4 regions of the Streptomyces sp. NRRL S-920 genome follow, and region 4 is predicted to be linked to each of the others. Evidence: riboswitches for the same ligand, from Rfam matches in the RefSeq annotation. Region 4 holds a riboswitch; each other region holds the start of a gene.
What was found. Region 4 has a riboswitch for cobalamin ahead of cobN (cobaltochelatase subunit CobN). Riboswitches for the same ligand answer to the same signal wherever they lie in the genome.
Positions count from the first base shown of each region.

Region 1: it holds a riboswitch for cobalamin, as region 4 does, so the genes downstream of both, IG54_RS38445 (CbtB domain-containing protein) here and cobN (cobaltochelatase subunit CobN) in region 4, are expected to answer to the same signal.
Region 2: it holds a riboswitch for cobalamin, as region 4 does, so the genes downstream of both, IG54_RS0111330 (ribonucleoside-diphosphate reductase subunit alpha) here and cobN (cobaltochelatase subunit CobN) in region 4, are expected to answer to the same signal.
Region 3: it holds a riboswitch for cobalamin, as region 4 does, so the genes downstream of both, IG54_RS0133305 (ABC transporter substrate-binding protein) here and cobN (cobaltochelatase subunit CobN) in region 4, are expected to answer to the same signal.

Region 1 covers NZ_JODF01000061.1:1,390-6,984, reverse strand. The annotation lists gene IG54_RS0130770 (kelch motif-containing protein) at 1-1,349, shown strand, start outside; gene IG54_RS0130765 (glycoside hydrolase family 6 protein) at 1,407-2,441, opposite strand; cobalamin riboswitch at 2,829-2,952, shown strand; gene IG54_RS38445 (CbtB domain-containing protein) at 2,985-3,206, shown strand; gene IG54_RS0130755 (CbtA family protein) at 3,230-4,012, shown strand; gene IG54_RS0130750 (class F sortase) at 3,993-4,658, opposite strand; gene IG54_RS0130745 (hypothetical protein) at 4,675-5,184, opposite strand; gene IG54_RS0130740 (HAD-IIA family hydrolase) at 5,324-5,595, opposite strand, start outside.
Region 2 covers NZ_JODF01000012.1:24,400-29,994, forward strand. The annotation lists gene IG54_RS0111305 (carbon starvation CstA family protein) at 1-377, shown strand, start outside; gene IG54_RS0111310 (YbdD/YjiX family protein) at 374-571, shown strand; gene IG54_RS0111315 (DUF3311 domain-containing protein) at 693-947, shown strand; gene mctP (monocarboxylate uptake permease MctP) at 944-2,572, shown strand; gene IG54_RS0111325 (GNAT family N-acetyltransferase) at 2,664-3,164, shown strand; cobalamin riboswitch at 3,208-3,348, shown strand; gene IG54_RS0111330 (ribonucleoside-diphosphate reductase subunit alpha) at 3,476-5,595, shown strand, end outside.
Region 3 covers NZ_JODF01000078.1:8,873-14,467, reverse strand. The annotation lists gene IG54_RS0133315 (ABC transporter ATP-binding protein) at 39-848, opposite strand; gene IG54_RS0133310 (FecCD family ABC transporter permease) at 845-1,822, opposite strand; gene IG54_RS0133305 (ABC transporter substrate-binding protein) at 2,008-2,970, opposite strand; cobalamin riboswitch at 3,015-3,183, opposite strand; gene IG54_RS40875 (Mov34/MPN/PAD-1 family protein) at 3,147-3,569, opposite strand; gene IG54_RS0133295 (amino acid permease) at 3,659-5,155, opposite strand; gene IG54_RS0133290 (DUF2017 domain-containing protein) at 5,518-5,595, opposite strand, start outside.
Region 4 covers NZ_JODF01000063.1:18,489-24,083, reverse strand. The annotation lists gene IG54_RS0131225 (hypothetical protein) at 42-242, shown strand; gene cobN (cobaltochelatase subunit CobN) at 294-3,908, opposite strand; cobalamin riboswitch at 3,942-4,080, opposite strand; gene IG54_RS0131215 (cobalamin biosynthesis protein CobG) at 4,186-5,508, shown strand; gene IG54_RS0131210 (precorrin-8X methylmutase) at 5,520-5,595, shown strand, end outside.

The sequences.
Region 1 (5,595 bases), on a different contig from region 4:
TCTTCGACAAGCGGACCGGCCGGTTCCTGCGCACTGAAGCGGGCCTCGGCCGTGTCTACGTGGAGGCGGCCAAGAGCGGCGCCAAGTACGAGACGGGCACCCAGGACAACTACCGCGTCCAGGGCCTGAAGGGCTCCGACACCCGCAACGTCTACGGCATGGCGCAGAAGCTCGCCCTGGACAAGAAGGACTTCCAGGGGATCAAGGACAGCTTCGAGTTCGACCCGGTCGCCGAGCGGTACATCAAGGTCGACCCGATGAACGAGGCGCGCTGGTACCCCACGCTGACCACGCTCACCGACGGCAGGATCCTCTCCACCTCGGGCCTGGACGAGATCGGCCAGCTGGTGCCGGGCAAGAACGAGGTGTACGACCCGAAGACGAAGAAGTGGACGTACACGAAGGGGATCCGCCAGTTCCCGACGTATCCGGCGATCTTCCAGATGGCCGACGGCAAGCTCTTCTACTCCGGTTCGAACGCGGGCTACGGCCCCGACGACGTGGGCCGCAAGCCAGGCATCTGGGATCTCAAAACCAACAAGTGGCAGGGCATCCCGGGCCTGAGCGACCAGAAGCTCCTGGAGACGTCCGGCACGGTCGAGCTGCCGCCCGCCCAGGACCAGAAGTACATGGTGGTCGGCGGCGGCGGGGTCGGCGAGTCCAAGCAGTCCAGCGAGAAGACCCGCATCGTCGACCTGAAGGCGGACGAGCCGAGGTTCGTCGACGGCCCCCCGCTGGAGAAGGGCACCCGCTATCCGCAGATCTCGACGCTGCCGGACGACACCGTGCTGATCTCCGGCGGCTCCGAGGACTACCGCGGGCGCAGCGACTCCAACATCCACCAGGCGCGGATCTACGACGCCAAGACGGGCGACATGCGGCGGGTGGCCGACCCCGAGGTGGGCCGCAACTACCACTCCGGGTCCATCCTGCTGCCCGACGGCCGCGTGATGTTCTTCGGCTCCGACTCGCTCTACGCCGACAAGGCCAACACCAAGCCGGGCGTGTTCGAGCAGCGCATCGAGATCTACACGCCGCCGTACCTCTTCCACGGCTCGCGGCCGGCGCTCGGCAAGGGCCCGAAGACCATCGAGCGGGGCGAGTCGGGGACCTTCCCGACCAAGCACTCCTCGGCCATCAAGGCGGCCCGCCTCATCCGGCCGAGCGCGTCCACGCACGTCACGGACATCGACCAGACGTCGATCGCGCTCGACCTGAAGAAGGAGAAGGGTTCCGTCACCGTGACGGTCCCGAAGAACCGGAGCCTGGTCGAGTCGGGGTGGTACATGCTCTTCGTCACGGACGACCAGGGCACCCCCAGCGAGGCCCGCTGGGTCCACGTGCCGTAAGGACAGCCCCGTAAGCCGTAGGGACAGCCCCGTAAGGGGCGTCCCCGGCTCGTCCGGCTAGCCCGCGTTCTTGGCGAGGCCCAACGCGTACTCGGGCCACCACTCGCCGGCCTTCGGGCCGCCCCGGCACGTGCCGTCGGACTCGCCCGGGCGCTTGACCCAGAGATACGCGTCGACCAGCGGATCGTCCGTCCTGGTCGTGGGCGTCTCGCCGAGCGCCCGGCCCGGCGGGTTGCACCAGGGGTCCTTGCCCTTGGTGTACGCGCCGTTGCCGTTGCGCCCGGTGTCGATGACGAACGGCTTGTTGCCGATCTTCGCCGAGAGCTTCTTGCCGAACTCCGTACTGGCCTCGGTGGTCTGGAAGTTCGAGACGTTCACCGAGAAGCCGTCGGCCTGCTCGACGCCGGAGCGCTTCAGGGGCTCCCAGAGCGAGTCGGGGTTCTGCCAGCCCGCGTTGCCCGCGTCCAGGTACACCTTGGTGTTCTTCAGGGACTTGAGCTTCTCGATGGCGCCCTTGAGCAGGTCGTACCGCTCCTCGTGGAACTGTTCGGGCGTGCAGTTGTCCACCATGTGGAGCACCGCGTCCGGCTCCAGGATCACCGTGGTGCGGCGGTCGCCGATGCCCTTGGCGACCTGGTCGACGAACGCCCGGTACGCGTTGCCGTCGGCCGCGCCGCCGCCCGAGTACTGGCCGCAGTCGCGGTGCGGGATGTTGTAGAGGACCAACAGGGCGTCACGGTCGGCCTTCTGCGCGGCCTGGGTGAAACCGCGCGCCTGGTCCTCCGCGTTCTCCGGGACGATCCACTCGGGGACCGGCTGCTCCGCGATCTTCCGGATCAGCTCGGCGTCGTCCTTCCTGCCGTCCTTCTCATAGGCGGCGACCTGTTTGGCCGCGTTCCCCTCCGGGTTGACCCAGTACGGGTTCCGGTCCTTGGGCTGCTGCTTCACCGGCTGACCCGATGCGCCGTCCTCCGTGTCACCACCGGAGGAGGAGCACCCGGAAAGGAGCAGCGCGGCCCCCGCGAGCGCCACTCCCGTCCTCGCCCCCCTGACCGCGAAACCATGCCCGCGGCCGGTGCCTTTGCGGTACATCCACTCCCCCTTGGGTGCACTGTCCGGATATCAATCCTGACATACGCCCAGGACGTTTCGGCGAGGCCGGACCACGTCTTCCTGGGGACGCTCATTCGTCCTAGAGTCTGTTGTACGGCCCAAGCCCCCGGCCTTCGCAGCCATTCCCCCTACGCGCGGGATGGCCTGTGAACCTCCCGCGTCGGCGCCGGGTTCCTCCCGCAGCTCGTGCGCACGCGGTCGAGGAACCGGCCCGATCGGCGGCTTCGGGGGGAGCGGGCCGCCGACCGGGCCGGATGCGCCGAGCCGGGCCACCGAGTGGGACGCAGCGGGCCGGGCCCGTACCGTGGGGCCGCCGAGGGGTGTTGACAGCCCCCCTGACGTGCTGGGACTCTCCGGGACGACAAGTCCATACATCGAGGCGACGGTTGACAGGAACCCGGTGCGAATCCGGGGCGGTCCCGCCACTGTGACCCGTACGCGACCGGCGTGCGCGGAAGTCAGGAACTGAACCGTCGTCCTCCTGCCATGGGGCGTGGAAACCCCAGAAGGAGGCCCACCGGTATGTCCCTGCACTCCGCAGCTCCGCACACCGACACCACGGCGAGCCAGGCCGCCGTGACCCAGACCCGCGACTGGCTGATCGCGTCCGCCGCCGCGATCCTCGCGCTCGTCGCGCTGTACGCCGTGTTCCTCGACAACGGCACGCTGATCTCGGCCACCGGCGACTACCTCCACGAGTTCGCACACGACGGCCGGCACCTCTTCGGCGCCCCGTGCCACTGACCGGGCGGACGGACATCAGCACCATGCACTCATCCCCCGTACTCCCCCTGCTCGGACGCGGTCTGGTGGCGGGAGGAGCGGCGGGCCTCGCGGCCGGCCTCTTCTCCCTGCTGCTCGCCGAGCCCCTGATGGACCGCGCGATCCGCGCCGAGGAGAAGCGCTCGGCCGCCGAGGAGCACGCGCACGGCGCGCCGCTGGCCGCCCAGCACCACGAGGAGCTGTTCAGCCGCTCCACGCAGCACAGCGGCCTGGTGGTGGCCGCGGTCGTCGCGGGGCTCGCCCTCGGCGTCCTGTTCGCCGTCGCGTACGCGGCGGTGCACCGCCGCGATCCGCGGGCGACGCCGTGGCCGCGCGCGCTGGCCTTCTCCGCCGCGGCCTTCCTCGCCGTCTCCCTCCTGCCCGGCCTGCGCTATCCGGCGAACCCGCCGGGCGTCGGCGACGCGGGCACCGTCGGCGACCGCCAGGCGCTGTGGCTCGCCGCCGTCGTCATCGGCGTCCTCGGCATGTTCCTCGTACGCCAGGTGTACGTGCGTCTGGCCGCGCGCCCCGAACCGGTGCGGCACCTCGCGGTGGCCCTCACCGCGGTCGTCGTCCTCGCGGCACTGTTCCTGCTCCCCGACAACCCGGACCCGGTCCCGGTGGACGCGACGCTGCTGTGGAACTTCCGCATGCTGTCGCTCGGTTCGCACGCGCTGCTGTGGGCGGTGTTCGCGGCGGTCTTCGGCGCGCTGGGCCTGCGCGCCGCGCTCGGCCCGAGGGCCGAGGCCCGCACCACGGCGCCGGCCTCTACCGCCGCACTCCCGTGAGGTACGCCGAGACGATCACGTTGGCCGTGTAGGCGCGGGCGGCCCTGTCGAAGGTGCCGCCGCAGGTGATGAGGCGCAGTTCGGCGCGGCCCTCCTCGTGGGGGCCGTACGCCTTCTTCGCGTCGAAGCGGTCGCGGGTGACGACCTGGACGTCGTCGACCGTGAACTGCGCGACCGTGCCGTCGTCGCGGCTCACGTCGATCCGCTCGCCGGGGCGCATCGCGCTGAGGTCGTAGAAGACCGCGGGTTTCGTCTCCGTGTCGACGTGGCCGACGAAGAGGGCCGCGCCCGGGGCTCCGGGGCGGGTGCCGCCGCCGTACCAGCCGACGGTGTCCGGCTGCGCGTACGGCGGTGGGTCGATCGCGCCCCCGGCGTCCAGGCCGCGGGCCGCCACGGGGGCCCTGACCTCCAGGGACGGCACGTCGACGCGGTGCGGTCGCGCGGCGGGCAACGGCTCGTGCGCGGGCGGCAGTTCGACGCCGGGGTGGCGGCCGACCGCCGCCGCGTCGCCGGTCGCGGGCGCGGATATGCCGCCGCGCAGCTCCGCGGTCTCGGTGCCCCACAGCCCGAGACCCGTCAGGAGGGCCACCCAGGCGATGCCGGTCAGCAGACGCCCTGACCCGGTCGGGCGTGCGCCGTCGGACACCGTCTCGCCGCGCCCGTCACTCGGAGCGGCGCCGGCGGACGCTGCGGACCGCGACGGCGACCGCCGCGACCCCGGCGAGGACCAGGCCGGTCACGGCGTGCCGGGTGCCGGGGCCCGCCTCGTCGGCACCCGCGGACGCGACCGAGGTGAACTGCGCGGTGCCGCCGCCTCCTGCCCGTACCGGTGCGACCGGCTCCGGGTTGCGCTGGACCACGCGGACCGTGCCGGCGCGCTGGTGGGGGTGGCCGTCGCAGACCACGGTGACGTCGTACGACCCGGAGACCCCGCCACGGATCTTGGCCTTGCCGTGCAGCGCGTCCTTGCCGCCGCCACCCGCGGTGAGCTGGGCGTCCCCCTCGAAGGCTCCCGCCCCGGCCGACCCGGTGGTGCCCTCGCACCCGGAGACGCTCACTTCCACGGTGGCCCCGGCCGCGGCGCCGCCCGGGGTGACGGTGGCCCGCACGGCCCCGTCCTCATGGGCCCGCGCACCCCCGACGGGTACGGCGACGGCCAGCACGAGGGCCACCGCACCTCCACGAAGAGCAAGGGAACATATACGCATCGTGAACAGGAGGGCGGCAACGCGGAGCGTTGACAACCGACGACAACGCCGCAGATCGGCGTGCCAGACCCCGCGGCCCGCGGCATGATCCGCCGGACAGGCCCTAGACCCGGTCCACCAGGTCGGCGATGGAGTCCACGACGGTGGAGGGGCGGAACGGGTACTTGTCGATGTCCCGCCGGGTCGTGAGCCCCGTGAGCACCAGGAATGTCTCCATCCCCGCCTCCAGTCCGGCGAGGACATCCGTGTCCATGCGGTCGCCGATCATCGCGCTCGTCTCCGAATGCGCCCCGATCGCGTTCAGCCCCGTCCGCATCATCAGAGGGTTCGGCTTCCCGGCGAAGTAGGGGTTCTTGCCGGTCGCCTTGGTGATCA
Region 2 (5,595 bases), on a different contig from region 4:
TTCCGCTCGCCTGGGACGCCACGGTGACGCTCACGGCGAGCTGGCAGAAGGTGTTCTCCGGCGACCCGCGGGTCGGCTTCTTCACCCAGCGCTCGATCTACCAGGACGCCATCGACGACGGCAAGGTCCTGCCGCCCGCCAAGTCCATGGACGACATGCACACCGTGGTCACCAACTCCACGGTGGACGGCGTCCTTTCGGCGGCGCTCGCCCTGCTCATCGTCATCGTGATCGTCGACGCGGCGCGGGTCTGCTTCCGGCACATCAGCGACCCCGAGGCCTCCCGGCTGAGCGAAGTGCCGTTCGTGGAGTCGAAGTTGACGGCACCGGCGGGCCTCTTCCCGACCGCGGAGGAGAAGCGGGAGCTGACCCCGTGACGTGGGTACTGCGGGTGCTGCGGTGGATCCGCTGGTACGCGCGGGAGTTGACCGACGAGTCCGCGTACGACCGCTATGTCGCGCACGCGCGGAAGGTGCACCCAGGGGTGTCCGTCCCTTCCCGGAGGGAGTTCGAGCGAATGCGGACGGACCGCCAGGAGTCGGACCCCCGGCAGGGATTCCGCTGCTGTTGAACAGGCGCTTCGGCACATCCGGCACTCGTCCGTTATCCGGACAGGGGTTCCATAGATCAAGACTCTCGCCTAGATTTCCCGCACGTTAAGCATGGGATAAGCGAGGGAACGGAGCCGCGATATGTCAGATGCGCCTGAAGTGAACAGACCGGTGGTCACACCGGTCCGGGTGGTCATCGCGGCCTGCCTTGTCGCACCCTTCGTGGCCATGCTCTGGGTGGGTTCGTACGCGAAGGTCGAACCGGCCTTCATGGGCATACCGTTCTTCTACTGGTACCAGATGCTCTGGGTGCTGCTCTCCACCGTGCTCACGATGATCGCGTACAAGCTGTGGCAGCGTGACCAGCGCGCCCGCAAGGAAGGTGCGCGGTCATGAACGGCGGAGTCAACGGCGTCGCGCTCGCCGTCTTCATCTTCTTCTTCATCGCGGTCACCGTCATGGGCTTCCTCGCCGCCCGCTGGCGCAAGGCCGAGAACGACCAGAGCCTGGACGAATGGGGCCTCGGCGGACGGTCGTTCGGCACCTGGGTCACGTGGTTCCTGCTCGGCGGCGACCTGTACACCGCGTACACCTTCGTGGCCGTCCCCGCGGCGATCTACGCGGCGGGCGCGGCCGGGTTCTTCGCCGTGCCGTACACGATCCTCGTCTATCCGCTGATCTTCACCTTCCTGCCGCGCCTGTGGTCGGTCTCGCACAAGCACGGCTATGTGACGACCTCCGACTTCGTGCGCGGGCGCTTCGGCTCGAAGGGGCTCTCCCTGGCCGTCGCGGTCACCGGCATCCTCGCCACGATGCCCTACATCGCGCTCCAACTGGTGGGCATCCAGGCGGTCCTCGACGTCATGGGCGTCGGCGGCGGCCCGGACACCAACTGGTTCATCAAGGACCTGCCGCTTTTGATCGCGTTCGCGGTGCTCGCCGCGTACACCTACTCGTCGGGGCTGCGCGCGCCCGCGCTGATCGCGTTCGTGAAGGACGGGCTGATCTATCTCGTCATCGTCGTCGCGATCATCTACATCCCGATCAAGCTGGGCGGCTTCGACGACATCTTCGCCAAGGCCGGTGACGCCTTCGCGCAGACCAACCCCGCGACCGACAAGCCGCGCGGCGCGCTCGTGCCCGCCGAGGCCGGGCAGTGGACGTACGCGACGCTCGCGCTCGGCTCGGCCCTCGCGCTGTTCATGTACCCGCACTCGATCACGGCGACGCTCTCCTCCAAGAGCCGCGACGTGATCCGCCGCAACACCACGATCCTGCCGCTGTACTCGCTGATGCTCGGCCTGCTCGCGCTGCTCGGCTTCATGGCGATCGCGGCGGGGATCAAGGTCGACAACGGCCAGCTGGCGATCCCGCAGCTGTTCGAGAACATGTTCCCCGACTGGTTCACGGGCGTGGCCTTCGCGGCCATCGGCATCGGCGCGCTGGTCCCGGCGGCCATCATGTCGATCGCGGCCGCGAACCTCTTCACCCGCAACATCTACAAGGACTTCATCAAGCCCGACGCGACGCCCGCGCAGGAGACCAAGGTCTCCAAGCTGGTCTCGCTCATGGTGAAGGTCGGCGCGCTCGCCTTCGTCCTCACCATGGACAAAACCGTCGCGATCAACTTCCAGCTCCTGGGCGGCATCTGGATCCTCCAGACCATGCCCGCGCTGGTCGGCGGCCTGTTCACGCGCTGGTTCCACCGCTGGGCGCTGCTCGCGGGCTGGGCGGTCGGCATGGTCTACGGCACGCTGGCCGCGTACGGCGTCGCCTCGCCGACCCAGAAGCACTTCGGCGGCTCGTCCGACACGATCCCGGGCATCGGCGAGATCGGTTACATCGGCCTCACCGCGTTCGTCCTGAACGTGATCGTGACCGTGGTCCTCACCTTCGTCCTGAAGGCGCTGAAGGCCCCGGAAGGCATCGACGAGACCTCCCCCGGGGACTACACCGCCGACGCGGGCGACCCGGGCGTCGTCCAGGAACTGCCGAAGGCGACGGCGGGCGCCGGGCACTGAGTCCCGCCCCACCCCGATATCGCGACCACCACGGAGGGCCGCCGGAAAAACCGGCGGCCCTTCGCCGTCCCCGTGTTGCACACTGCGCCCCATGGACTTCACGCTCACGATCAGATCGGCGCGCCCCGAGGAGTACGAGACGCTCGGCGACCTCACCGCACAGGCCTATCTCGACGGCGGACACCTGGACTTCGGGGAGGACGACCCCTATCTCGCGGTGCTGCGCGACGTGGCGGGGCGCGCGGCGACGGCCGAGGTCCTGGTGGCCGAGGCGGGCGACGAGATACTCGGCTGCGTCACCTACGTCCCGGCCGGCGGCCCGATGGCCGACATCACTCGCGACGGCGAGGCGGAGATCCGCATGCTGGCCGTCTCCCCCGCGGCCCGCGGCCGGGGCACCGGAGAGACACTCGTACGGGAGTGCGTGCGGCGCGCCGAGGAAGCGGGCCGCACCGCGCTCGTCCTGTCCACGCAGACGTCGATGCACGCCGCCCACCGGCTGTACGAGCGCCTCGGCTTCGTCCGCACCCCGGAGCGCGACTGGCGGCCGATCGAGACGGTGCCGCTCCTGACGTACGCGTTGACACTCTAGGCCCGCCGCTCCGAACCGACACAAGATGTGGGCCCGCCTCGGGAACCCGGCACAAGATGTATGCTCGTGCTCGCTGTCGCCGCAGGGGAATCCGGTGCAAGTCCGGAACTGTCCCGCAACGGTGCATGTGTACGCGTTTGGCGTACGCGGAGTCCGAGGACCTGCCGACAGTGCGCCCGTGCCGTCCGGCCCGGGTGCCGACCGTCCGGGCCTCGTGGAGTGGGCCGGTGGACGCGGTACGCCGCCCTGTCCGGGTGCGCCCGTGTGCCCTCCCCTCCCCTGGCCCAGAGCCGAGCGAGGGAGTGCCCCACGTGACCATCGCGCCTGCCGAACCCGCGTCAGCGACCAAGCCGACCGCCGAGGGTGGCGAAGGAACCGACGGCCCAGGGGCCGCGCTGCTGCGCACCCTGACCGAACTCACCGTCGACCTTCCCGACGCCGACCCCGGCCGGGTCGCCGCCGCCGCGCTGCGCGGCCGCTCGGCCAGGGCCGACGCGTCGGAGCTGCGGGAGCTGGCGACCGAGGCGGCCGCGGGGCTCATCTCCGACGACCCGGCGTACTCCAAGCTGGCGGCCCGGCTCCTGTCGATCGGCATCCGCGAGGAGGCGGCGACGCAGGGCGTGCGCTCCTTCACCGAATCCGTGGCGGTCGGCCACCGCGAGGGCCTGATCGCCGACCGCACGGCGTCCTTCGTGACCGAGCACGCGGCCCGGCTCGACGCGCTGGTGGACGCCGCGCTCGCCGATGGCGCCGACTTCCGCTTCGAGTACTTCGGCCTGCGCACCCTGCACAGCCGCTATCTGCTGCGCCACCCGATCACCCGGCAGGTCATCGAGACCCCGCAGCACTTCATGCTGCGCGTCGCGAGCGGCCTGGCCAAGGACGACGGCGCCGCCGCCGTGGACGAGGTCGCCGCGCTGTACGGCCTGATGAGCCGCCTGGACTACCTGCCGTCCTCGCCGACGCTCTTCAACTCCGGCACCCGCCACCCGCAGATGTCCTCCTGCTACCTCCTCGACTCCCCGCTGGACGAGCTGGACTCGATCTACGACCGCTACCACCAGGTCGCGCGGCTCTCCAAGCACGCGGGCGGCATCGGACTCTCGTACTCCCGTATCCGTTCCCGGGGTTCGCTGATCCGCGGCACGAACGGGCACTCGAACGGCATCGTGCCGTTCCTCAAGACCCTCGACGCCTCGGTCGCCGCCGTGAACCAGGGCGGCCGGCGCAAGGGCGCCGCCGCGGTCTACCTGGAGACCTGGCACTCCGACATCGAGGAGTTCCTGGAGCTGCGCGACAACACCGGTGAGGAGGCGCGTCGCACGCACAATCTCAACCTCGCGCACTGGATCCCGGACGAGTTCATGCGCCGGGTCGCCGCCGACCAGGACTGGTCGCTGTTCTCCCCGGCCGACGTGCCCGAGCTGGTGGACCTGTGGGGCGAGGAGTTCGACGCCGCCTACCGCGGGGCCGAGGCCGCCGGGCTGGCGAAGAAGACGATCCCGGCCCGCGATCTGTACGGCCGCATGATGCGTACCCTCGCGCAGACCGGCAACGGCTGGATGACGTTCAAGGACGCCGCCAACCGCACCGCCAACCAGACGGCGGAGCCCGGCCACACCGTGCACTCCTCCAACCTCTGCACCGAGATCCTCGAGGTGACGGACGACGGCGAGACGGCGGTCTGCAACCTCGGCTCGGTGAACCTCGGCGCGTTCGTGGAGGACGGCGACCTCGCCTGGGACCGGCTCGACGAGACCGTCCGGACGGCCGTCACCTTCCTCGACCGTGTCGTCGACATCAACTTCTACCCGACCGAGCAGGCCGGGCGGTCCAACGCCAAGTGGCGCCCGGTGGGCCTCGGCGCGATGGGTCTCCAGGACGTCTTCTTCCAGCTGCGGCTGCCCTTCGACTCCCCCGAGGCGCGCGCCCTGTCCACCCGCATCGCCGAGCGGATCATGCTCGCCGCGTACGAGGCGTCCGCCGACCTCGCCGAGCGCGAGGGCCCGCTGCCCGCCTGGGACAAGACCCGGACCGCGCGCGGTGTGCTGCACCCCGACCACTACGACGTGGAGCCGGCCTGGCCGGAGCGGTGGGCGGCGCTGCGGGAGCGCATCGCCCGGACCGGCATGCGCAACTCCCTGCTGCTGGCCATCGCGCCGACCGCCACCATCGCGTCCATCGCGGGTGTCTACGAGTGCATCGAGCCGCAGGTCTCCAACCTCTTCAAGCGCGAGACGCTCAGCGGTGAGTTCCTCCAGGTCAACGCCTACCTCGTGGAGGAGCTGAAGCGGCTCGGCGTCTGGGACGCGCAGACCCGCGAGGCGCTGCGCGAGGCCAACGGCTCGGTGCAGGGCTTCGGCTGGATCCCCGAGGACGTCCGCGCGCTGTACCGCACGGCGTGGGAGATCCCGCAGCGCGGTCTGATCGA
Region 3 (5,595 bases), on a different contig from region 4:
ATCGTATCGATTCCCGGTCCGGGTTCTGGAATGTGATCTCACATGGTGGATACTTTCCGTCCATCACCTGGATGCGCACCCGCCGCGGGGAGGAAGGTGACCGTCGGCGCCCCCGTCGCCGGGTGCACCGCGACGTCCGCCGACACGCCGTACACCTCGGCGAGCAGTTCGCTGGTCAGGACCTCCTCGGGGGTGCCTGACGCGACCTGGCGGCCGCCTTGCAGGACGTACAGGCGGTCGCAGTAGTACGCCGCGAGATTCAGGTCGTGCAGGGCGAGGAGATTGGCCGTGCCGAGACCGCCGACCAGGGCGAGGATCTCCAGCTGGTAGCGGATGTCGAGGTGGTTGGTCGGCTCGTCGAGGACCAGGACCGTCGACTGCTGCACCAACGCCCGCGCCACCAGGGCACGTTGGCGTTCGCCACCGGAGAGCGCCGCGAAGGAGCGGTCGGCCAGGGCGCTCGCGCCGACGCGCCCGAGGGCGGCCCGCACCAGACCGTCGTCCCGCTCGGTGTCCCCCTCCCAGAAGCGCTTGTGCGGGGAGCGGCCCATCGCGACGACCTGCCGCACGGTGAGGTCGAAGCCCGCCTGGCCGTCCTGCGGGACGGTGGCGATGTGCCGCGAGCGGGCCTTGGCACCGACCCCCGCCAGGTCGGCGCCGTCCAGCAGGACGCGGCCCTCGTCCGGGGTGAGCGCCCCGTACACACAGCGCAGCAGCGTCGTCTTGCCGCTGCCGTTGGGGCCGACGATGCCGACCGTCTCGCCCTCGGCGACGGCCAGTGAGACGCCGTCGAGGAGGCGCAGGCCGCCCGGGGTCCGGTAGCCGAGGTTCTCGACTCGCAGCCTCACGTGGACATCCCTTCGTGGGTCTGGCCCCTGCGCAGCAGCCACAGGAAGAACGGTCCTCCGGTCAGCGCGGTGAGCACGCCGACCGGGATGTCCTGCGGGGCGGCGACCGTGCGCGCGGCGAGGTCGGCGACGACCAGGAACACCGCGCCCATCAGCGCCACGACCGGGAGCAGCGGGCGGTGCGCGGCGCCGACCAGCATCCGGGCGGCGTGCGGCACCATCAGGCCGACGAAGCCGATGGCGCCGCTGTACGCGACGAGGACGCCGGTCAGCAGCGAGGAGAGGACGAACACGGCGGCGCGGAAGCGGGCCGTGTCCAGGCCGAGGACGGTGGCGCCCTCCTCGCCGACGAGCAGCAGGTCGAGCGGGCGGGCCAGCGCGATCATGACGGCCGTACCGACGGCGAGGACCACGCAGGGCAGGGCGAGCATGTCCCACCGGGCGCTGCCGAGGCCGCCGAGCGTCCAGTAGAGGACTTCCTTGAGGTGGTCGGCGCTGTCGGCGGTGACGAGGATGAGGCTGGTCAGCGCGGTCAGGATGTACGAGACGGCCACGCCCGCGAGGATCAGCCGCCCGGTGGCGAAGCCCCCGCCGCCGCTTCTGGCCAGGGCGTAGACGAGGACCAGGGAGATCAGCGCGCCCACGAAGGAGGCCGCGGGGATCGTGACGGCGGTGCTCAGCGCGGTGCCGACGCCGAAGACGCCGCCGAGGACGATCGCCGAGACCGCGCCTACGGAGGCGCCCGAGGAGACGCCCAGGAGGAACGGGTCGGCGAGGGGGTTGCGGACGAGCGCCTGGAGGACGGTGCCGATGACTGCCAGTCCGGCTCCTACGGTGGCGCCCAGCAGGACCCTGGGGAGTCTTACCTCCAGGACGATCGTGCGGAAGGGGGAGGGTTCCGCGCGGCCTGTGAGGATCTCCACGACCTGGCTCGGGGGGATCCTGACCGAGCCCAGGGCCAGGCCGGCGAGCATCGCTGCCGCGAGGGCTGCGGTCAGTCCCGCCAATGTCAGGAGGCGCCGCCCCCTGAAGCTCGGTCGATCGCCCTTCGGGCTCGTCCTCAAACGCCGGACGGGCTGGATTTTGCCTCCCCCGGGCTGGATCAGGCGCCGGACGGACTTGATATCCACCCGTGCGGACTTGCTTCCCAAGCGCTCCGTCACAGCTGTGCCGCCAGCTTCTTCACCGCCTCCGGGGCTCGTACTCCTGTCACCGCGTCCGACAGGGGAAGCACCGCGAACCGCTTGTTCTTGATCGCGGGGACGTCCGCGAGGACCGGGTCTTCGAGGAGGCGGCGCTTCTTCTGGGCGACGGTCGTGGCGCCGTAGTCGAGGATCACGATGACCTCCGGCTTGCGTTCGACGACCTTCTCCCAGGACGCGTCGCCGAAGGACTTGTCCACGTCGGCGAAGACGTTGCGGCCGCCCGCCCGCTCGACGATGTCGTTGCCGATGCCCCGGCCGCCCAGCGTGAACGCGGTCTTGTCGCCGCTGTCGTAGACGAAGACGGAGGCAGGCTTCCCGCCCTTCGCCTTCTTCTCGGTGGCGGCCAGTACCCGCTTGGCGCCGCTCACCCACTTGTCCGCGCGCTCGCGCACCCCGAAGGTCGAGCCGACCTCGCGCACCTCGCGGTACACGTCGTCCATGGAGACCGCACGCTTCGCGCAGCCCTCGATGTTGAGGCGGCTCTTGATGCCGGACTTGGCGAGCGCGGGGCGGCCGCGGCCGTCGCCCGCGAGGAAGGCGCTGGCGTAACCGCCGTAGACGAAGTCGGGGTTGGCGGCGAGCAGCTTCTCGTAGGAGGGGTACTCCTTGGCGAGGACGGGGACGGAGTCGTACGCCTTCTCGTACTTCGGCAGCACCTTGTCGTCGAGGTAGGCGGTCCCGACGAGGCGGTCCTTGAGGCCGAGTTCCAGCATCACCTCGGTGACGTGCTGGTTCATGGTGACGGCCCGCTCGGGGGGCGCCTCGTACGTCGTGCGCACACCGCAGTTGGTGACGGTGTACGGGAATCCGGCGGCCTTGGCTGCGGGCTTCTTGGAGTCGGCGGACTCGGACGAGCCGCATGCGGCGAGCGGGGCCAGCAGGGCCGCGGCGGTGAGTACGCGTAGGGCGCGGGACATGGCTGTACTGCCTCCTCCAGGGGATTTCCGCGTCCCCTGCGTTGCGTGGAGAGAAGGCGGCAGGTCAGTTCCTGACTCCCCCGCGCCCCCGGTGAGGGGGGTGTGGGGTCACAGTGGCGGGACCGTGCCGGGTTCGCACCGGCTTCCTGTCTCCTGCCGCCCAGAAGTGGTCGGGGTCAGTATGCCTGTACGACCCGCACCTCTTCCTCGGTGACCTCACCCTCGACGATCCGGTACGAGCGGAACTGGAAGGGGCCCGCGTCGTCGGTGTCCGCGGTGGAGACCAGGACGTAGTGGGCGCCGGGTTCGTTGGCGTACGAGATGTCGGTGCGGGAGGGGTAGGCCTCGGTCGCGGTGTGCGAGTGGTAGATGACCACCGGCTCCTCGTCGCGGTCGTCCATCTCGCGGTAGAGCTTGAGCAGGTCGCCCGAGTCGAACTCGTAGAACGTGGGCGAGCGCGCGGCGTTCAGCATCGGGATGAACCGCTCGGGGCGGCCGGTGCCCGCCGGGCCCGCGACCACGCCGCACGCCTCGTCGGGGTGGTCCTGGCGGGCGTGCGCGACGATCTGGTCGTGGAGGGCCTGGGTGATGGTCAGCATGGCAGTCAGGATAAGCAGAGGGCCCGCGCCGTACCGGAGTGCGGTACGGGCGGGCCCACATGCTGGACAGGGGCTCCAGGGAGCCGGGGTCAGTCCTTGTCGACCGGCGCGTCCTCGGAGGCGACGACGCCGACCTTGCGCTTGTTGAACGCGGCGGCCTGCGGGTTGCGGCTCTTGAGGACCAGGTAGGTGACCCCGAGGATCGCGGCCCAGACCGGGGCGGCGTACAGCGAGATACGCGCGTCCTTGTCGACGCCCATCATCACGATGACCATGCCGATGAAGAGCAGGGCGAACCAGCTGGTGTACGGGGCGCCCGGCGCCCGGAAGGTGGACTGCGGCAGCTCACCGCGGTCGGCCTTGCGGCGGTAGCGGATCTGGCAGGCCAGGATCATGATCCAGGCCCACATGCCGGAGATGGTCGCGAAGGAGACGACGTAGTTGAACGCCTCGCCCGGCCACTGGTAGTTGATCCAGACGCCGACCAGCATGAACGCGGCGGAGAACGTGGTGCCGAGCAGCGGCAGGCCGTTCTTCGTGAGCTTGGTGAAGAGCTTCGGGCCCTGGCCGTTGAGGGCCAGGTCGCGCAGCATGCGGCCGGTGGAGTACATGCCGGAGTTGCAGGAGGAGAGCGCGGCGGTGAGGACCACGAAGTTCACGATCGCGGCGCCGACACCGAGGCCCATCTTCTCGAAGGCCGCGACGAACGGCGACACCCCGGGCTGGAAGTGCGTCCACGGCACGACCGACAGGATCATGATCAGCGCGCCGACGTAGAAGACGGCGATGCGCCACGGCACGGTGTTGATGGCCTTGGGCAGGACGGTCTTCGGGTCCTTGGACTCGCCCGCGGTGACGCCGACCAGCTCGACGGCGAGGAAGGCGAACATCACGATCTGGAGCGTCATCAGCGTGGAGCCGATGCCGTTCGGGAAGAAGCCGCCCTGGTTCCACAGGTGGGCCACGGTCGCGGTGTCACCGGCGTCGGAGAAGCCGATGGTGAGGATGCCGACGCAGATCAGGATCATGCCGATGATGGCGGTGACCTTGACCATCGAGAACCAGAACTCCAGCTCACCGAAGAGCTTCACGGAGATGAGGTTCGCGCCGTACAGGATGACCGTGAAGACGAGCGCGTAGGCCCATTGTGGGAATGAGTCGTGTGTCCAGTACTGCATGTACTGGGCGGCCGCGGTGACTTCGGTGATGCCGGTGACGACCCAGAAGAGCCAGTACGTCCAGCCGGTCACGAATCCGAAGAACGGGCCCATGAATTCGCGTGCGTACTCCGAGAAGGAGCCCGACACGGCGCGGTACATGAGCAGCTCGCCCAGTGCCCGCATGATGAAGAAGATGACGAGGCCCGCGATGGCGTACGCCAGGATGAGGCTGGGGCCGGCCTTGTGAATGGCCTTGCCCGCGCCGAGGAACAGGCCGGTGCCGATGGCACCGCCGATCGCGATCATCTGGATCTGCCGGGCCCCCAGACCGCGCTGGTAGCCCTCGCCGGACGGGCCGCCTGCGGCCTGCACGGCACCATCGCCGTCGTGCCCGTCGTGCTGCTCTTCGACCTGCACTGAGGTCATGGTGACGCCTTTCTCCATGCTGATCCGCGCCCGCGTTTCGCGTGATGGCTGCGGACCAGGTCCTGATCCCCCCGGATGTGAATGGAGTGCTTCCGGCGGTCTGCCGGATCGAGCGCCCTCGGCGACATGGGTGGCGTCGACCGAGCGGTCGTGAAGATTTATCACGACCGCAACAGTGCGAGAATCAGCCACTTGTGGCGCACACCACAGGGAGAAGCGGACAAACTTCTCTTGACGCGGTAAATGCGGGCAATGAAGTGACAGGATCGTTATCCGGATTTGAGCGTCCGTTGAGCGAACGGGCCGCCACGTGAACGGCGGGCGTCCGGGGCGGCAAATCTCGGTGTCATATGCACCGGTTTTCAGTCGAGCAACGTCCCGACCAGCGTCTCCTGCAATCCGCCCAACCAGAGGTAGGCCATCACCATCGGCTTGCGGGG
Region 4 (5,595 bases):
GTAAGACGCCCGCCACCCGCACCGACAGAGAAGGCAGCCACATGCGTCATCGCCGCGCCCTGACCGCCACCCTCCTGGGAATCCTCATCCTCGCCCTCGCCGCCGTGGCGGTCCCGGCCTCGGCGGCCCAGCGGGCGGTGGCGAACCCTTCGCCGCTGCCCCTCCCCGAGTCGCTGATCACGGAAGGAGTGACGGTCGAGGGCCCCCTCATCAACACTGTGCAGATCCCGCACCTTCTGTGAGTTCCGGCGGGAACCCCGCCGGGCCGCTCCCCGAGCAGAGCGGTCCGCCGGTCATTCCCGCGTGCTCTCGTCCTCCAGGTTGCCCTCGGTCTCCAGGTAGGCCTGGCGCAGCGCTTCAAGGACCGCCGGGTCCGGCTTGGCCCACATGCCGCGTGACTCCGCCTCCAGGAGGCGCTCCGCGATGCCGTGCAGGGCCCAGGGGTTGTTCTCCTGGAGGAACTGGCGGTTGGTCGGGTCCAGGACGTACGCCTCGGTGAGCTTGTCGTACATCCAGTCGGCGACGACGCCGGTCGTGGCGTCGTACCCGAACAAGTAGTCCACGGTGGCGGCGAGTTCGAAGGCGCCCTTGTAGCCGTGGCGGCGCATCGCCTCGATCCACTTGGGGTTCACGACGCGGGCGCGGAAGACGCGTGAGGTCTCCTCCACCAGCGTGCGCGTGCGGACCGTCTCGGGGCGCGTCGAGTCGCCGATGTACGCCTCGGGGGCCGTGCCCCGCAGGGCGCGCACGGTGGCGACCATGCCGCCGTGGTACTGGAAGTAGTCGTCGGAGTCCGCGATGTCGTGCTCGCGGGTGTCCGTGTTCTTCGCGGCGACCGCGATGCGCTTGTACGCGGTCTCCATCTCGGCGCGCGCCGGGCGGCCTTCGAGCCCGCGGCCGTAGGCGTAGCCGCCCCACACCGTGTAGACCTCGGCGAGGTCCGCGTCGGTGCGCCAGTCGCGGGAGTCGATGAGCTGGAGCAGGCCCGCGCCGTACGTGCCGGGGCGGGAACCGAAGATGCGGGTGGTGGCCCGGCGCTCGTCGCCGTGCTCGGCCAGGTCGGCCTGGGCGTGGGCGCGTACGTAGTTGTGCTCGGCGGGCTCGTCCAGCGAGGCGGCGAGGCGCACCGCGTCGTCCAGCAGGCCGATCGTGTGCGGGAACGCGTCGCGGAAGAAGCCCGAGATGCGCAGCGTCACGTCGATGCGGGGGCGGCCCAACTCCTCGTAGGGGATGGCCTCCAGGCCCGTGACGCGGCGCGAGGCATCGTCCCAGACGGGGCGGACGCCCAGCAGCGCGAGGGCCTCGGCGACGTCGTCGCCCGCCGTGCGCATCGCGCTCGTGCCCCACAGGGACAGGCCGACGGAGGTGGGGTAGCCGCCGTTGTCGGTCCTGTACCGCTCGATGAGCGAGTCGGCGAGTGCCTCGCCGGTCTCCCAGGCGAGGCGGGAGGGGACGGCCTTGGGGTCGACGGAGTAGAAGTTGCGGCCGGTCGGCAGGACGTTGACCAGGCCGCGCAGCGGGGAGCCCGAGGGGCCCGCCGGGACGAAGCCGCCGTTCAGGGCGTGCACCGCGTGGTCGAGTTCGGCGGTGGTGGCGGCGAGGCGCGGGACGACCTCGCGGGCCGCGAACTCCAGGATGGCGGCGACCTGTTCGCCCTGGTCGCGGGGGACGGCCGCGAGGTCCCAGTCCGCGTCGTCCATCGCCTGGACCAGCGCGCGGGCCTTCTCCTCGGCCTCGTCGGCGCTCACGCGCGTCGCCGCGGACTCGTCGAGGCCGAGGGCCTCGCGCAGGCCCGGCAGCGCGGTCGTGCCGCCCCAGATCTGGCGGGCGCGCAGGATCGCGAGGACGAGGTTGACGCGGTCGGCGCCCGCCGGGGCGGTGCCGAGCACGTGCAGGCCGTCGCGGATCTGCATGTCCTTGATCTCGCAGAGCCAGCCGTCGACGTGGAGCAGGAAGTCGTCGAAGCCGTCGTCGTCCGGGCGGTCCTCAAGGCCGAGGTCGTGGTCGAGCTTCGCGGCCTGGATGAGCGTCCAGATCTGTGCGCGGATCGCGGGCAGCTTCGCCGGGTCCATGGAGCTGATCTGGGCGTACTCGTCGAGGAGTTGCTCCAGGCGCGCGATGTCGCCGTAGGAGTCCGCGCGGGCCATCGGCGGCACGAGGTGGTCGATGAGCGTGGCGTGCACGCGGCGCTTGGCCTGGGTGCCCTCGCCCGGGTCGTTCACCAGGAACGGGTAGATCAGCGGGAGGTCGCCGAGCGCGGCGTCGGGGCCGCAGGCCGCCGAGAGGCCCGCGTTCTTGCCGGGCAGCCACTCCAGGTTGCCGTGCTTGCCGAGGTGGACCATCGCGTCCGCGCCGAAACCGCCGTCGGCGGCAGGGGCCGCGATCCAGCGGTAGGCCGCCAGGTAGTGGTGCGAGGGCGGCAGGTCGGGGTCGTGGTAGATCGCGATGGGGTTCTCGCCGAAGCCGCGCGGCGGCTGGATGAGGATGAGGAGGTTCCCGCGGCGCAGGGCGGCGAGCACGATGTCGCCCTCCGGGTCACCGCCGTCGCCCACGCGGGAGCGGTCCAGGAACATCTCGCCGGGGGGCGGCCCCCAGTGCTCCTCGACGGAGTCCCGCAGCTCCTGCGGCAGCGTCGCGTACCACCGCTTGTAGGCGGCGGCCGGGATGCGGACGGGGTTGGCGGCCAGCTGCTCCTCGGTGAGCCATTCCTGGTCGTGGCCGCCCGCGTCGATCAGCGCGCGGATCAGCTCGTCGCCGTCACCGGAAACGAGGCCCGGGATCTCCTCCGAGGGGCCGAAGTCGTAGCCCTCACCGATGAGCCTGCGAAGGAGCGCCACGGCGGACGCGGGGGTGTCGAGGCCGACCGCGTTGCCGATCCGCGAGTGCTTGGTCGGGTAGGCGGAGAGCACCAGCGCGAGGCGCTTGTCGGCGGCCGGGATGTGCCGCAGGCGCGCGTGGCGCACGGCGATCCCGGAGACCCGGGCCGCCCGCTCGGCATCCGCCACATAGGCCGGGAGCCCGTCCTCGTCGATCTCCTTGAACGAGAACGGCACGGTGATCAGACGTCCGTCGAACTCCGGCACCGCGATCTGGCTCGCCGCGTCCAGCGGCGAGACGCCCTCGTCGTTCTCCTCCCAGGCCGAACGCGAGCCGGTCAGGCAGAGCGCCTGGAGGATCGGCACGTCGAGCCCGGTCAGCGCGCCCGCGTCCCACGACTCGTCGTCGCCGCCCGCGGAGGCCTCGGCGGGCTTGGTGCCGCCCGCGGCGAGGACCGTGGTGACGATGGCGTCGGCGGGCCGCAGCGCGTCGATCAGCTCGGGCTCGGGAGCCCGCAGCGAGGCCACGTACAGCGGCATCGGGCGGGCGCCCGCGTCCTCGATGGCGCCGCACAGGTCGTCGATGAACGCGGTGTTGCCGCTCATGTGGTGGGCGCGGTAGTAGAGCACCGCGACGGTCGGGCCCTCGATGTCGCGCGCGGTGCGCTCCAGCGGGCCCCAGGACGGCGCGGGCGCCGGCGGGTCGAAGCCGTGGCCGGTGAGGAGCACGGTGTCGGAGAGAAAGCGGGCCAGCTGCTCCAGGTTCGCGGGGCCGCCGTGCGCGAGGTAGGCGTGTGCCTCGGCGGCGATGCCGACCGGCACGGTCGAGGACGCCATGAGCTGGGCGTCGGGCGCCTGTTCACCGGTGAGGACCACCACCGGCAGACCGCTGGCGGTGAGCTGGTCGAGGCCGTCCTGCCAGGCGCGTACGCCACCGAGGAGGCGTACGACGACGAGGTCGGCGCCCTCCAGCAGGGAGGGCAGCTCGGCGAGGTCCAGACGGGACGGGTTGGCGAACCGGTAGTCGACCGGACCCCCCGCCGCGCGGGCGCTGAGCAGGTCGGTGTCGGAGGTCGACAGCAGCAGAAGCATGCGTGCGCAGGCCTTCCTCGGGGTGTCCGCGCCCCGGGTGGTCGTATGGACGGCAGGAGTTCCTGGCTCGCCCCACCTCGGTGGGGTTCACAGTGGCGGGACCGCGCCGGATTCGCACCGGGCTTCCTCCCTCGGGTCCTGGTGGACCCACGCCGTCGCTGGCGTCGGCGAACCTGGCGGCCCGCCGCCTGCATAGTAAGTCCTGCCCACCGATCGCGGGGCGGCCACCTGCCAGGACGGGCCGTCTCGGGAGGCGACCGCCCGGATCCGCCTGGGTATGCTCGCCGCCATGCCGCCCAGCCGAGCAACTTCCATGAACCAGGGCGAATCACCCATACGTGACCGGATACGCGACCGGGGTGACGCCTGCCCCGGAGCCCTCCGTCTGCACCGTGCCGACGACGGCGCACTGGCCCGACTCCGCCTGCCCGCAGGCCTTTTGACGGGACGTCAGGCGTCGGTCCTGGTTGACGCGGCGGAGCGTCTGGCGGACGGGAACCTCAGCGTCACCTCGCGCGGCAACATCGAGCTGCGCGGCCTCGGCGAGAGCTGCGGCGCGGAACTCTCCACGCTCCTCGCGGACGCGGGCCTGCTGCCCTCCGAACGCCACGAGCGAATCCGGAACATCGTGGCGTCCCCGCTGGCCGGCCTCGACCGACTCGGCCACGCCGACGTGCAGTTGTGGGCCCGTGAGCTGGACGGACTGCTGTGCGCCGAGGAGTGGACGACGGCGCTTTCCGGCCGCTTCCTGTTCGCCCTGGACGACGGGCGCGGGGACGTGGCCGGGCTCGGCGGCGATGTGACCTTGATCGCAGAATCGGGCGGTACGGCGGTCGTACGCGTCGGGAGCCACGCCCTGCGCGTCCCCGGCGCCGCCGCCCCCCGCGCCGCACTCGCCGCCGCCGGGGCCTTCCTCGCCGCCGCGCGTGCGGCGGGCAACGGAGCCTGGCGGGTACGGGAGCTGCCCGCGGGGCACGCCGTCGACCTCGCCGGAGCCCTGCGGCGAGGCACCGAGGGCAGCACGGGCAGCGACGGCATCGACGCCGAGCCCGCACCCATCCCGCACCTGCCCAGCCCCGCCCCGCCCCTGCCCGGCGTCGTCGGCCGCGCGGTGGCGGTGGGCGCCCGCCTCGGCCGCGTCACGGCCGCCCAGTGGCGCGCCCTGCTCCCGGCCCCCGCCGACGAGCTGCGGGTCACACCGTGGCGCGGCCTGGTCGTCCCGGGCTTCGGGGACGACGCGGCGGCCCGCGCACGCCTGGCCGCGCTGGCCGACGCCGGCTACCTCACCGACCCGGGCTCGCCCTGGCTCGGCGTCGGCGCCTGCACCGGCCGCCCCGGCTGCGCCAAGTCCCTCGCCGACGTACGCGCGGACGCCGTCCCCGGCGCCGGGGGCCTGCCCGTCCACTGGTCGGGCTGCGAGCGCCGCTGCGGACACCCGCACGGCGACTGGGTCGACGTCACCGCCGTCGGGGACGGGCGCTACGAGGTGACGGCGCACACCGGCGGCACGGCGGCGCCCGTGAGCGGCGGGACCCTGACCGAGACGGTCACGACGGCACGTACGACATCCGCAACCACCACCACAACGGCCACGAGATGAGCGAGAGCACAGTGTTCGACTACGAGAAGGACGGCGCGGCGATCTACCGCGAGTCCTTTGCCACCATCCGCGCGGAGGCGGACCTCG